3 linked regions of the Methylobacterium currus genome follow. The protein of the gene in region 1 interacts with the protein of each later gene in a pairwise test. Links are inferred from orthologs where the notes say so. Each region holds a gene or a part of one and is shown on either strand. Other genes may lie near its edges.

Region 1 (3,980 bases):
GCGACGGGCGGGTCGCCGTGGCGACCGTGGCGGTGATCCGTGAGCGCCCGGGCGGACCCTTCGTGCCGGCCAGGTGGATGCATGGCGAGGTGCCGCCGACCGGGGTCAGGGTGACACTGACCCAGCACAAGCGGGCGATCATGAGCCGTCTGGTGACGCCGCATCTCACCGACATCGCCGTCTCGGCCACTGCCGAGGCTGTCAACTCGTCCAAGCTCTGCGTCTTGGGTCTGGCGTCGGGAGGGATCCAGGCGATCCAATTGAGGAACAGTGCCAGGATCGAAGCCGACGACTGCGTCGTGTACTCCCTGTCACCCAGTGCCGTGGGACTCTCGGGAAGCGATCGGAGCGTCGTCACGGCGACGAGAACCTGCGCGGTCGGCGGCTACCAGGGAGGACATGCGAACTTCAGGCCGCTCCCGGTCACCGGTTGCCCGACCCTCAAGGACCCGCTCGCCGGCCGGCCGGCACCACCGGTCGGAAGCTGCATCGCCAATGACCTGGCGCTCACGGATGGCACCTACACGCTCTCGCCGGGAACGTATTGCGGTGGCCTTTCGATCGGGGGAGGTGCCGAGGTGACGTTGCGACCGGGTATCTACGTGATGAAGGATGGTCCGCTTGTCGTCGGCCCGCCTGGGCAACGGACCGAGGTGGAGACGATCTGCAGGCCACCGTCGCTTACGTTGGGTTTCGTGACGGCGGTAGCGCTAATCAATATCTGCAAACAGGCGATAAATGTCAGAACGCGCGGCTACATGAAGGGAGATGGCGTCGGCTTCTATTTCACGGGCAATATCGCGTGGCCCAAAGTGCGGACCATGCAGCCATTGCTTCTCCAACCGAACTCCGTCGTCGAGCTGACGGCGCCACGCGACGGGGACATGGCTGGCCTGCTGTTCTTCGAGGATCGCGCCGCGCCGGTCGGCCGATCGTTCGAGGTTCTCAGCAACAGTGCGCGGCGCCTCGTCGGCACGATCTACCTGCCGCGAGGTACCTTCTCCGTGCAGACCAATCAGGTGGTGGCCGATCAGTCCGAGTACACCGCGATCGTCGCCAACCAGATCTTCCTGTCGAACAGCCCGCGCCTCGTGATCAACACCCGCTACAGCGCGACCGACGTGCCGGTGCCCAAGGGACTGGGACCGAGGAGCGGCTCGGTCGGACTGGCGAATTGACGCTCCGCTTGTCGCCGCGCTCGCGGGCGTGGCATGAGAAGGGCCCGACCGACGCGCCGCCCGGCAAGGGCGGCCGAAACGCCGCCGTGATGGCGGCCAGGATGACGATCCGTGTCCGTGCTGAGCCTGAAGCCCCGTCCCGAGGATGTCGACGCGCTGATGCGCGAGATCGGCAGGCAGGCCCGCGCCGCCGCCCGCCGGATGGCTCTGGTCCCAGGCCCGGCCAAGGACGAGGCCCTGCGGGAGGCCGCACGCTCCTTGCGCGACGCGGGCGCGGCGATCCTCGAGGCCAATGCCGCCGACATGGCGGAGGCGCGGGCCAAGGGCCTGCCCGCCGCCACCCTCGACCGCCTGGCGCTGAACCCCGCCCGGATCGAGGCGATCGCGCAAGGCCTGGAGAGCGTCGCCGGCCTGCCCGATCCGGTCGGCCGCACCCTCGCGACCTTCGAGCGGCCGAACGGCCTGACGATCGAGCGGGTGGCGACGCCGCTCGGCGTCGTCGGCGTGATCTTCGAGAGCCGCCCCAACGTCACGGCGGATGCCGGCGCGCTCTGTCTGAAGGCCGGCAACGCCGCGATCCTGCGCGCAGGCTCGGAGAGCCATCGCAGCGCCACAGCGATCGCGACCGCGATGGGCGAGGGGCTGACCCGCAGCGGCCTGCCGGCGGATGCGATCCAGCTCGTGCCGACCCGCGACCGGGCGGCGGTCGGCGCCATGCTCACCGGCCTCGACGGCGCCATCGACGTGATCGTGCCCCGCGGCGGCAAGGGCCTGGTGGCCCGGGTGCAGGACGAGGCGCGGGTGCCGGTCTTCGCCCATCTGGAGGGGATCTGCCACGTCTTCGTGCACGCGGCCGCCGACCTCGCCATGGCCCGCACCATCGTGCGCAACAGCAAGCTGCGCCGCACCGGCATCTGCGGCGCCGCCGAGACCCTGCTGGTCGACCGCGCCTGCGCCGGCACCTATCTCAGCCCCCTGGTGACCGACCTCCTGGAGGCCGGCTGTGCCGTGCGCGGCGACGAAGGCGTGCAGGCGGTCGATCCCCGGGTGACGCCGGCGACCGAGGAGGATTGGCGCACCGAGTATCTCGACGCGATCATCTCCGTCCGGGTGGTGGACGGGCTCGAGGCCGCCATCGACCACATCGAATCTTACGGCTCGCACCACACCGACTCGATCCTAACCGAGGACCAGGCGGCGGCGGAGCGCTTCCTGGCGGAGGTCGATTCGGCGATCGTCGTCCACAACGCCTCGACCCAGTTCGCCGATGGCGCCGAGTTCGGCTTCGGCGCCGAGATCGGCATCGCCACCGGGCGGATGCATGCCCGCGGCCCGGTCGGCGTCGAGCAGCTCACCACCTTCAAGTACCGGGTCCGCGGCACCGGGCAGATCCGCCCGTGACGACCTGAAGGCGGGAGGCGCCACGCTCCGGAACCGCGCGCGTGATCGTGCGCCTGCCGCCCCTCGCGCCGGGCCTGCGGGTCGGCCTCTATGGCGGCTCGTTCAACCCGGCCCATGCCGGCCACCGGCATGTCAGCCGGCTGGCCCTGCGGCGCCTCGCCCTCGACCGGATGTGGTGGCTGGTGAGCCCCGGCAACCCGCTCAAGGACCGCAGCCACCTGCCCGACGCCGCCTCCCGCGCCGCGGGCGCCCGGGCGGTGGCGCGCGACCCGCGGATCGCCGTCACCGACTTCGAGGCGGGCCTGGGGGTTCGCTACACCGTCGAGACCCTGACCTGGCTCACCGCGCGGCACCCGGAGGTCCACTTCGTCTGGATCATGGGCGCCGACAGCCTGGCGAGCTTCCATCGCTGGCGCGGCTGGCGCACGATCGCCGCCCGGATGCCCATCGCGGTGATCGACCGGCCGGGCTACACCCTGCGGGCCATGGCGTCCCCCGCCGCCCGGGCGCTCGCGGGCTCGCGCCTCGACGAGGCCGCCGCCCCGACCCTGGCCGACCGGGCGCCGCCGGCCTGGGTCTTCCTCCACGGGCCGCGCAACAGCCTGTCCTCGACGGCTCTGCGCGCCGCCACGGTCCGGTCCACGTCCTGATCGCGGGCGATTGCCAGGGAGCTTGCAAGGGATTTGCGCGGCCCCAGCTTGAAAATTCGCCATCGGTTCGCCACTGTCACCGTCTAATGGCATCGGCACCGCGTATGCCGCGGGCAACATCGTCTCGTGGCGCCACCGGGTGCCTTCATCGACAGGGGCCGGCACTGAACGACGCAATCTCTCACGAAGCTCATGACAACGAGCTTCCCGTGCAGCCCGATGCGCAGGAATCCCGGCAGCAATCCCGGATCGACGCGCCCGAGGCCGCGGACATGAGGTCGGTTGCCCTCGCCTGCCTCGAGGACATGAAGGCCGAGGAGACGGTCGAGATCGATCTCGCCGGCAAGACCTCCATCGCCGACGCCATGATCATCACCTCCGGCCGCTCGCAGCGCCATGTCGGCTCCATCGCCGACAAGGTGATCCAGGAGCTGAAGAGCCGCGGCTTCGGCAATCCCCGGGTCGAGGGCCTGCCGGCCTGCGACTGGGTGCTGATCGATGCCGGCGACCTCCTGGTCCACATCTTCCGGCCCGAGGTGCGGCACTTCTACAATCTCGAGAAGATTTGGGGCGCCGACCGGCCGGCCGACCGCCTCGCCGGCTGACCGCACGCAGCGCAGACGGACGGACACGCCGCCATGCGGCTCGCCCTCGTCGCGGTGGGCCGCCTCAAGCGCGGCCCGGAGCGCGACCTCGCCGAGGAGTATCGCGGCCGCGCCGACGCGCTGGGCCGCAGCCTCGGCTTCGCCGC
Region 2 (3,825 bases), 300 kb from region 1 along the record:
GAGCATCGCCGTGCCGCCGACCAGAACCCGCTTCACCTGCTGCCCGAAACCCGTGGTCATCTGCGCCATCCCCTTCGTTACGAAGGAGAATGGCTCCCGACCTGCTCGGCCGCACTGAAATGGATCCGCGCAATTTTATCGATCGGCCTGCTCGGCGGGCGGCGCCGCGGACAGGGCCAAGACCTCGCTCAACTGGTCCGGCACATTCGCCGGACCGCGTTAGGGGATCGATGACCTTAACCGGACGTTCCGGGCTGGATCGGCGCCTGGTAGGTCAGGCCCATGTCCCATGGGAAGTAGATCCAGGTGTCCTGGCTGACTTCCGTCACGAAGGTGTCGATCAGCGGACGGCCGGCGGGCTTGGCGTAGACCGTGGCGAAGTGGGCCTCCGGCAGCATCGCCCGCACCACCTGGGCGGTCTTGCCGGTGTCGGTCAGGTCGTCGAGGACCAGCACGCCGCGGCCCTGGCCGTCGCCGATGGCCCGGATGCTCGGGGCCACGTCCTTGAGCACCGTGAGGGCGCCCTGCTCCTGGTAATCGTGGTAGCTCGCCACGCACACCGTCTCGATCAGCCGGATGCCGAGCTCGCGCGCCACGATCGCGGCCGGCACCAGGCCGCCGCGGGTGATGCAGACGATGGCCTCGAACGGGCCGGCGCCGGCGAGCCGCCAGGCCAGCGCCCGGGCGTCGCGGTGGAACTGGTCCCAGGAGACCGGGAAAGCCTTGTCGCTCGGAGCAGCCATGGCGGTTCAGTTCCGTTCGGCCTGGAGGCGCGAGACCAGCGCCTCGATCTCGGCGCGCGCCGCGGCCAGGGCCTCCGGCTCGCGCCCGCGCACGACGATCTGGTTGCGAAAACCCGCCGCGGTCATCGACGGGTAGGAGCCGATCGAGACGCCAGGATGCGCCTTGGCGATGAGCGCCAGCCCTTCGGCGTAGCCGCCCTCCGGCAGGTTGCCGGCCTCGATCGTCTCGGCGCTCACCCGCGCGCCGGTCTTCAGCCGCGGGGCGACCGAGTCGAGCATCGCCTGCATGATCGACGGCACGCCCGCCATCACGATCACGTTCTCGATCATGAAGCCCGGCGCCTTCGAGATCGGGTTCTCGATCAGCTCGGCCCCGAACGGGATGCGGGCCATGCGCAGGCGGGCCTCGTTGAGATCCTCCGGCTTGATCCGCTCGAGCAGCATCGCCTTCGCCTGCGGGTCGACGTCGATCCCGACGCCGACGGCTTCAGCCACGCAATCGGCCGTGATGTCGTCGTGGGTCGGCCCGATCCCGCCGGTGGTGAACAGGTAGGTGTAGCGGCCGCGGAGCGCGTTGACCGCCGCCACGATCTCCTCGGCCACGTCCGGCACCACCCGCACCTCGCGCAGGTCGATGCCGGAATTGGTCAGGTACTCGGCGATGTAGCCGATATTCTTGTCCTTGGTGCGTCCGGACAGGATCTCGTCACCGATGACCAGGATGGCGGCCGTGACCGGGGCGGGGCTGGCGTCAGGCATCTGGAGGGTCTTCTTCTGTGCTGCCCGCCGCCGCGGCGGCAGCAGGGGTGGTGCCCGCCTTATCGCGGCGCCACCCGGGGCTCAAGCGTGACACCCCGGCGCTCTCCGGGTTAAGCGCCGGGAATGCCCATCGCGTCCGTCGTCCCATTCGGCTTCCCATTCGGTTTCCCATGCGCTTTCCCGGCCCGCTGACCGAAGGGCGGCTGGTCCGCCGCTACAAGCGCTTCCTCGCCGATGTCGAAATGGCGGATGGCCGCCTCGTCACCGCGCATTGCGCCAATCCGGGAGCGATGCTGGGCCTCGTCGAGCCCGGCCGGCCGGTGCTGCTCTCGGCCTCGACCAACCCGGCCCGCAAGCTCGCCTGGTCCTGGGAGCTGGTCGAGGCCGACCTGCCCGGCGGGCCGCAATGGGTCGGCATCAACACCGCCCGGCCGAACGCCCTGGTGGCCGAGGCGTTTCACGAGGGGCGCCTGTCCCCGCTTTCCGGCGCCACGTCCTGGCGTGCGGAGGTCGCCTATGGCCGTGCGAGCCGCGTCGATTTCCTGGCCGGCGATGCGGCCGGGCCCATCCATGTCGAGGTGAAGAACTGCCACCTGATGCGCCGGCCCGGCCTCGCCGAGTTCCCGGATTGCGTCGCCGCCCGCAGCGCCCGCCACATGGACGAACTCGCCGAGGTGGTGCGCCTGGGCGGGCGCGCCGTGGTGATCTGGGTGGTGCAGATGCGGGCGGAGCGGTTCGCCGTCGCGGGCGACCTCGATCCGGGCTTCGACGCCGCGTTCCGGCGCGCCCGGGCGGCCGGGGTGGCGGCGCACGCCTTCACCTGCCGGATCGACCGGAACGCGGTGACGATCGGGACGGAGATCCCGATCGTCGAATGACATCCTACCAGCGTCCGGGGCCGGGCTCGTCGTCCCAGTGCCGGTGGCGGTGCCAGGGCGGCGGACCGCCCCACCGGGGGCCGTCGCGGTAGCCGCCCTCCCGGTCGCCGGGACCTTCGTCGCAGACCCGCACCCGCCGCACCACCTCGTCCCCGTCCGGGTCGATGCGGCGCTTGACGAAGACCCGGCAGGATTCGGGGCCATGGACGAAGCGCGGCGGGGGAGGAGGAGGCGCGCGCCACTCGCCCCGGCCCTCGAAGCGGGGCGGCGGATCCTCGTCGAGATCGGCCGCGGCGGCCGGACCGGCAAGCGCGAGGAGGGCGAGGGCGCCGAGGACGAGGCGGGCGGTCGGGCGCGGGGGGCGCACGGTCATGGCGGGCGACTCTTCGGTGGCGATCTTGGCTGGCGAAGCCGCCTCGGCCGTCAGGACTGGCCTGGCGGGCGGGACGGGGGCGGTGATGACCGCCGGCATGGGGGCATCCTCGTGCGCCCGCGTTGAACCGCGGCTGAAGCGGCCGTTGCCCGGCAGACAGGTTTTCGGCGAGCGGCGGGGCGGAGGACCGGGCGCGCCGGTCACGGCGGGATCGCCAGTCAAGCACACCAGCGATATATGCCGCAAGGACATGCGGGATCTCGCTCCAGAATGACGCAGAACCGATCGGTAACTCCCCTGCGGTAAGCATCGGTTAGAGACGCAGATCTCCCCTCGCGCCGATCCCGGGATACGCCATTCGTGACCATCAAGAGGCTTCTTTTCTCATCCATCGTGGCGATCGGCGCGATCGCCTGCGCCCTGGCGGCCACATTGGCGTTCCTCCACCGGTCCCGGATCACGGAGATCGACGGTGGCCTGCGCCGCGTCGACATCGTGCGGGCGATCGCGGCGATCCCGCAGGCCGTCAACATCGAGCGCGGCCTGACGGGCCTGATGCTGCCGACGGCGTCGCTCGACGAGGCCACGCGCCATGCCGGGCTCGCCGATCTGCGCCGCCGCTCGGACGAGACCGTGGCCGTCTTCCGCCAGGCGGTCGAGGCCAGCGCCGCGACGCTGCCGGAGGCGGCCTCGCTCCGGGCGAAGGCCGCGGAGATCGAGGCCGCCTTCGGGGCGGCCCGCCGGTTGGCCCAGGCCCGGTTCGCCCTGCCGCCGGAGCAGCGCGGCGATGCCATCGACGCCTTCACCAAGGCGATGGGGTCGGTCGGCGGCATCGCCGTGACGACGGCGGCCGACGTGACGCGCGATCTCGCCGCGATCGATGGCCGGGCCCATCGCTGGATGCAGATCGCCGCGGCGGCCGGCGAGCTGCGCGACATCGGCGGACGGCTGGCCGGCCTGCTCCAGAACTTCGTCGTCCTTCGCAAGCCGGTGACGCCCGCGCAGCGGATCGAGTTCTGGACCTTCCAGGGCCGCGTCGACCAGCTCCTCGCCGGGCTCGGGAAGGCGGCCG
Region 3 (3,799 bases), 690 kb from region 1 along the record:
GCCCCTGATGGGCCTCGGGATCAAGGTCGCCTATACGCCCCTCGGCATTCTGGTGGCGCTGGTCTTCGTCGGCCTGCCGTTCTGCGTCCGCACGGTGCAGCCGCTGGTGGCCGAGATCGACAAATCGAGCGAGGAGGCCGCCGCGATCCTCGGCGCCTCGCGCTTCCGGGCCCTCGTCACGGTGATCCTGCCGCCGCTGATCCCCGCGATGCTCACCGGCTTCGCCCTCGCCTTCGCCCGGGCGGTCGGCGAGTACGGCTCGGTGATCTTCGTCGCCGGCAACCTGCCTTTCGTCTCGGAAATCGCCCCGCTCCTGATCGTGATCAAGCTCGAGGAGTTCAACTATGCGGGCGCCACCGCCATCGCGGCCGTGATGCTGCTGATGTCCTTCGCCGCGCTCCTCGCCATCAACCTGGTGCAGGATGTCAGCCGCCGCAGGTTCGGGCATGTCTGAGACCGCCGTTCCCTCCATTCGCCCGTCGATCCGCCCCGCTTCAAGCGGGCCGCACGCGGCGCTGACCGAGCCCCGCCCGGTCCGCATCGCCCTGACGCTCGCGGCCGTCGCCTTCCTGGGCCTGTTCCTGCTGCTGCCGCTGGCGGTGGTGTTCGTCGAGGCGCTCAGCAAGGGCGTGGGCGCCTACCTCGCCACCTTCGCCGAGCCGGACGCGCTCGCGGCGATCCGCCTGACCCTGCTCGTCGCGGTGATCGCGGTGCCGCTCAACGTCGTGTTCGGGCTGTGCGCCTCCTGGGCCATCGCCAAGTTCGACTTCCGCGGCCGCAACCTGCTCATCACCCTCATCGACCTGCCGTTCTCGGTCTCGCCGGTGGTGGCGGGCCTGATCTACGTGCTGATCTTCGGGGCGCAGGGGCTGCTCGGGCCGTTCCTGAACCGCCACGGAATCGAGATCATCTTCGCGGTTCCGGGCATCGTGCTCGCCACGGTATTCGTCACCTTCCCGTTCGTGGCCCGCGAGCTGATCCCGCTGATGCAGGACCAGGGCACCACCGACGAGGAGGCCGCGTTGACCCTCGGGGCGAGCCCGTGGCGGGTCTTCCGGACCGTGACGCTGCCCAACGTGCGCTGGGCTTTGCTCTACGGCGTGCTGCTCTGCAACGCCCGGGCGATGGGCGAGTTCGGCGCCGTCTCGGTCGTGTCGGGTCGCATCCGGGGGCTCACCAACACCATGCCGCTGCACGTCGAGATCCTGTACAACGAGTACAACTACGTGGCGGCGTTCGGGATCGCCTCGCTGTTGGCGCTCCTGGCGCTCGTCACCCTGGCGGGCAAGACTTTCCTCGAATGGCGCCACGCGGATGCGCTGGCCGGACGCGGAGCCCACTGAGATGACGGCAGGATTCGCTCCCACCGCCCTGTCCCTGCGCCGCGACGCGCAGGCCCGTCCGGTCGAGGCCGCATCCCCCGAGCGCCTGCGCCATGCCGGCACCGCGGTGCGCGTCGACGGCATCGTCAAGCGCTATGGCGGCCCCGGGCCGGCGGCGCTCGAAGGCGTCAGCCTGGCGATCGAGCCCGGCGAGCTGCTGGCCCTGCTCGGACCCTCGGGCTCAGGGAAAACGACGCTTCTGCGCGTCATCGCCGGCCTCGAGATCCCGGATGGCGGCAGGGTGTTCTTCGGCTCGCAGGACACCACCGACATCGCCGTCCAGCGCCGCGGCGTCGGCTTCGTGTTCCAGCACTACGCCCTGTTCCGCCACCTCACCGTGTTCGAGAACATCGCCTACGGCCTGCGCTCGCGGCCCCGGGCCCACCGCCCGAAGGAGGACGAGATCCGGCGCCGGGTCGAGCGCCTGCTGGAGCTGGTGCAGCTGCCCGATCTCGCCAAACGCTATCCGGGCCAACTCTCCGGCGGCCAGCGCCAGCGCGTCGCGCTCGCTCGCGCCTTGGCCGTCGAGCCCTCCGTGCTCCTGCTCGACGAGCCGTTCGGCGCGCTCGACGCCCAGGTGCGCAAGGACCTGCGCCGCTGGCTGCGCGAGATCCACCGCGAGACCGGCCAGACCACGATCTTCGTCACCCACGACCAGGACGAGGCGCTGGAGCTCGCCGACCGGATCGCGATCCTCAACAAGGGCCGCATCGAGCAGGTCGGCGCGCCGCACGAGGTGCAGGACCACCCGGCCTCGCGCTTCGTGATGTCCTTCGTCGGCGAGACCGCGCGCCTGGCCGCCGATGTCTCGGGCGACGAGGTCCGGGTCGCGGGCCGCCCGGTCATCGCAGCGGAGCCCGGCTGGCCGCAAGGCCCCGTCGATCTCTGCCTGCGGCCGTGGGACCTCACGGTCGGGCAGGGGCCCGGCACGCTGCCGGGCACCGTGCGCGAATGGCGCCGCACCGGGCGGGGCACCGTCGCGGAGATCCTCCTGGATGGTGCCGAGGCGCCGATCGAGGTGAAGGTGACGGACGTCTACGAGCCGGGCGACCGGGTGGCGCTCGCGGTGGGCGCGGCGCGGGTGTTTCCGCGCGGGTGAGCGCGGGGGGCGCTGCCTCCGTCCGGCTCCGCACCCGTGCTTGCGGCTACCGCCTGACCCGCCGGCTCCGCGCCTCCTGCGCGGAAACATCCTCCTGTGCCCGCAGCCGGTCGACGAACACCGTCGCGGCCCGGGCGATGTGCTGGCGCGAGAGACGATCGGCGGTCTCGCCGTCGCCCGCCGCCACCGCCTCGAGGATCGCCGCGTGCTCGTCCCAGATGCGGCGCGGCATCGTCTCGTCCTTGCGCAAGACCTCGCCCATGATCCGCTGCAGGTGGTTGAAGTGCGGCGCCGCCGTCTCGACGATGATCGGGTTCTCGGCGATCTCGCCGAGGAAGCGGTGGAAGGCGATGTCGGCGGCGATCAGCTCTGCGACCGAGCCGGCTTCCGCGGCGGCGCGTCCCGCCGCCACCAGGGGCGGGCCCTCCCGGCCGGCGCGGGCGGCGTTGCGCTCGGCGGCGAGCCGGCTCGTCAAGCCTTCGAGCACGCCGCGCACCTCGTAGAGGTTCTGCACGAACGAGGCTTCGAGCGGCGCCACCACCAGCCCGCGGCGTGGCGCGTCGCGCACGATGCCGTGGTTGCGCAGGAGCAGGAGCGCCTGCTGCACCGGCTGGCGCGAGACGCCGTAGGCATCGGCCAGCTCGTCCTGGATCAGACGCGCGTTCGGCGCCAGACGGCCTTCCGTGATCTCGCTGAAGATCGCCCCGTAGACCTGCTCGACGAGCCGGTGGCGCGTCAGGCTGCGGGCGTCAGACTCGCCGGCCATGGCCGGAACCCCTTTCACGCAAAAACCCCTCCCAGACGTGTTGCGCAAACCGGGCGCCCGTGCAATACCGAATTCGAAATTCAAATTCCGAATTCAATGAAGGTCGCGGTCGAGAGAGGCCGACGGCTCCGGAATTTCCGAGGGAGAAACGCCATGACCGATCCCTGGATGTCTCGCCCACGCTCGGCGAGTCTCCACCGGCGGCACCTGCTGGCCTCCGGCCTCGGTGCCGCCGCCGCGCTGGCCGCCGGATTCCCGCGGCCGGCCCTGGCGCAGGGACAGAAGCTCGCCTTCAAGCTCGGCACCGACCTGCCGGTGCCGCACCCGGTCAATGTGCGCCTCAAGGAGGCGATCGCGGCGATCGCCCAGGAGACGAGTGGCGCCGTCGAGATCAGCCTGTTTCCGTCGAACCAGCTCGGGAGCGACTCGGACATGCTGTCCCAGATCCGCTCCGGGGCGCTCGAACTCGCGACCTTCCCCGGCACCGTGGTCTCGACCCTGGTGCCGGCGACCTCGCTCACCGGGATCGGCTTCGCCTTCACGAGCTACGAC

What was found.
Region 2: the proteins of DA075_RS24035 (region 1) and sfsA interact in binary tests that used the Escherichia coli proteins (3 or more experiments, as listed by UniProt). The link is inferred for Methylobacterium currus from one-to-one orthologs.
Region 3: the proteins of DA075_RS24035 (region 1) and DA075_RS27035 interact in binary tests that used the Escherichia coli proteins (3 or more experiments, as listed by UniProt). The link is inferred for Methylobacterium currus from one-to-one orthologs.

Annotation. Positions count from the first base shown.
Region 1 is NZ_CP028843.1:5,200,745-5,204,724, reverse strand. What follows is about bases 465-3,434. They hold DA075_RS24035 (glutamate-5-semialdehyde dehydrogenase), read left to right. Parts: upstream 465-1,289; coding sequence 1,290-2,579; downstream 2,580-3,434. Other genes in these bases: DA075_RS24030 (nicotinate-nucleotide adenylyltransferase), read left to right, coding at 2,621-3,229; DA075_RS24040 (TadE/TadG family type IV pilus assembly protein), read left to right, coding at 465-1,178. Outside these bases: more of DA075_RS24040, read left to right, coding at 1-464; rsfS (ribosome silencing factor), read left to right, coding at 3,535-3,834; 23S rRNA (pseudouridine(1915)-N(3))-methyltransferase RlmH, read left to right, coding at 3,868-3,980. UniProt on the Escherichia coli protein: Catalyzes the NADPH-dependent reduction of L-glutamate 5-phosphate into L-glutamate 5-semialdehyde and phosphate. The product spontaneously undergoes cyclization to form 1-pyrroline-5-carboxylate.
Region 2 is NZ_CP028843.1:4,898,881-4,902,705, reverse strand. What follows is about bases 712-3,526. They hold sfsA (DNA/RNA nuclease SfsA), read left to right. Parts: upstream 712-1,672; coding sequence 1,673-2,380; downstream 2,381-3,526. Other genes in these bases: DA075_RS22715 (methyl-accepting chemotaxis protein), read left to right, coding at 3,114-3,526; DA075_RS22720 (hypothetical protein), read right to left, coding at 2,385-2,852; DA075_RS22730 (competence/damage-inducible protein A), read right to left, coding at 750-1,502; gpt (xanthine phosphoribosyltransferase), read right to left, coding at 712-743. In the rest of the region: DA075_RS22740 (transglutaminase-like cysteine peptidase), read right to left, coding at 1-60; more of gpt, read right to left, coding at 237-711; more of DA075_RS22715, read left to right, coding at 3,527-3,825. UniProt on the Escherichia coli protein: Binds to DNA non-specifically. Could be a regulatory factor involved in maltose metabolism.
Region 3 is NZ_CP028843.1:5,893,815-5,897,613, reverse strand. Bases 624-3,412 are described here. They hold DA075_RS27035 (sulfate/molybdate ABC transporter ATP-binding protein), read left to right. Parts: upstream 624-1,344; coding sequence 1,345-2,481; downstream 2,482-3,412. Other genes in these bases: DA075_RS27025 (TRAP transporter substrate-binding protein), read left to right, coding at 3,401-3,412; DA075_RS27030 (GntR family transcriptional regulator), read right to left, coding at 2,528-3,247; cysW (sulfate ABC transporter permease subunit CysW), read left to right, coding at 624-1,343. Also shown: sulfate ABC transporter permease subunit CysT, read left to right, coding at 1-454; more of cysW, read left to right, coding at 447-623; more of DA075_RS27025, read left to right, coding at 3,413-3,799. UniProt on the Escherichia coli protein: Part of the ABC transporter complex CysAWTP involved in sulfate/thiosulfate import. Responsible for energy coupling to the transport system.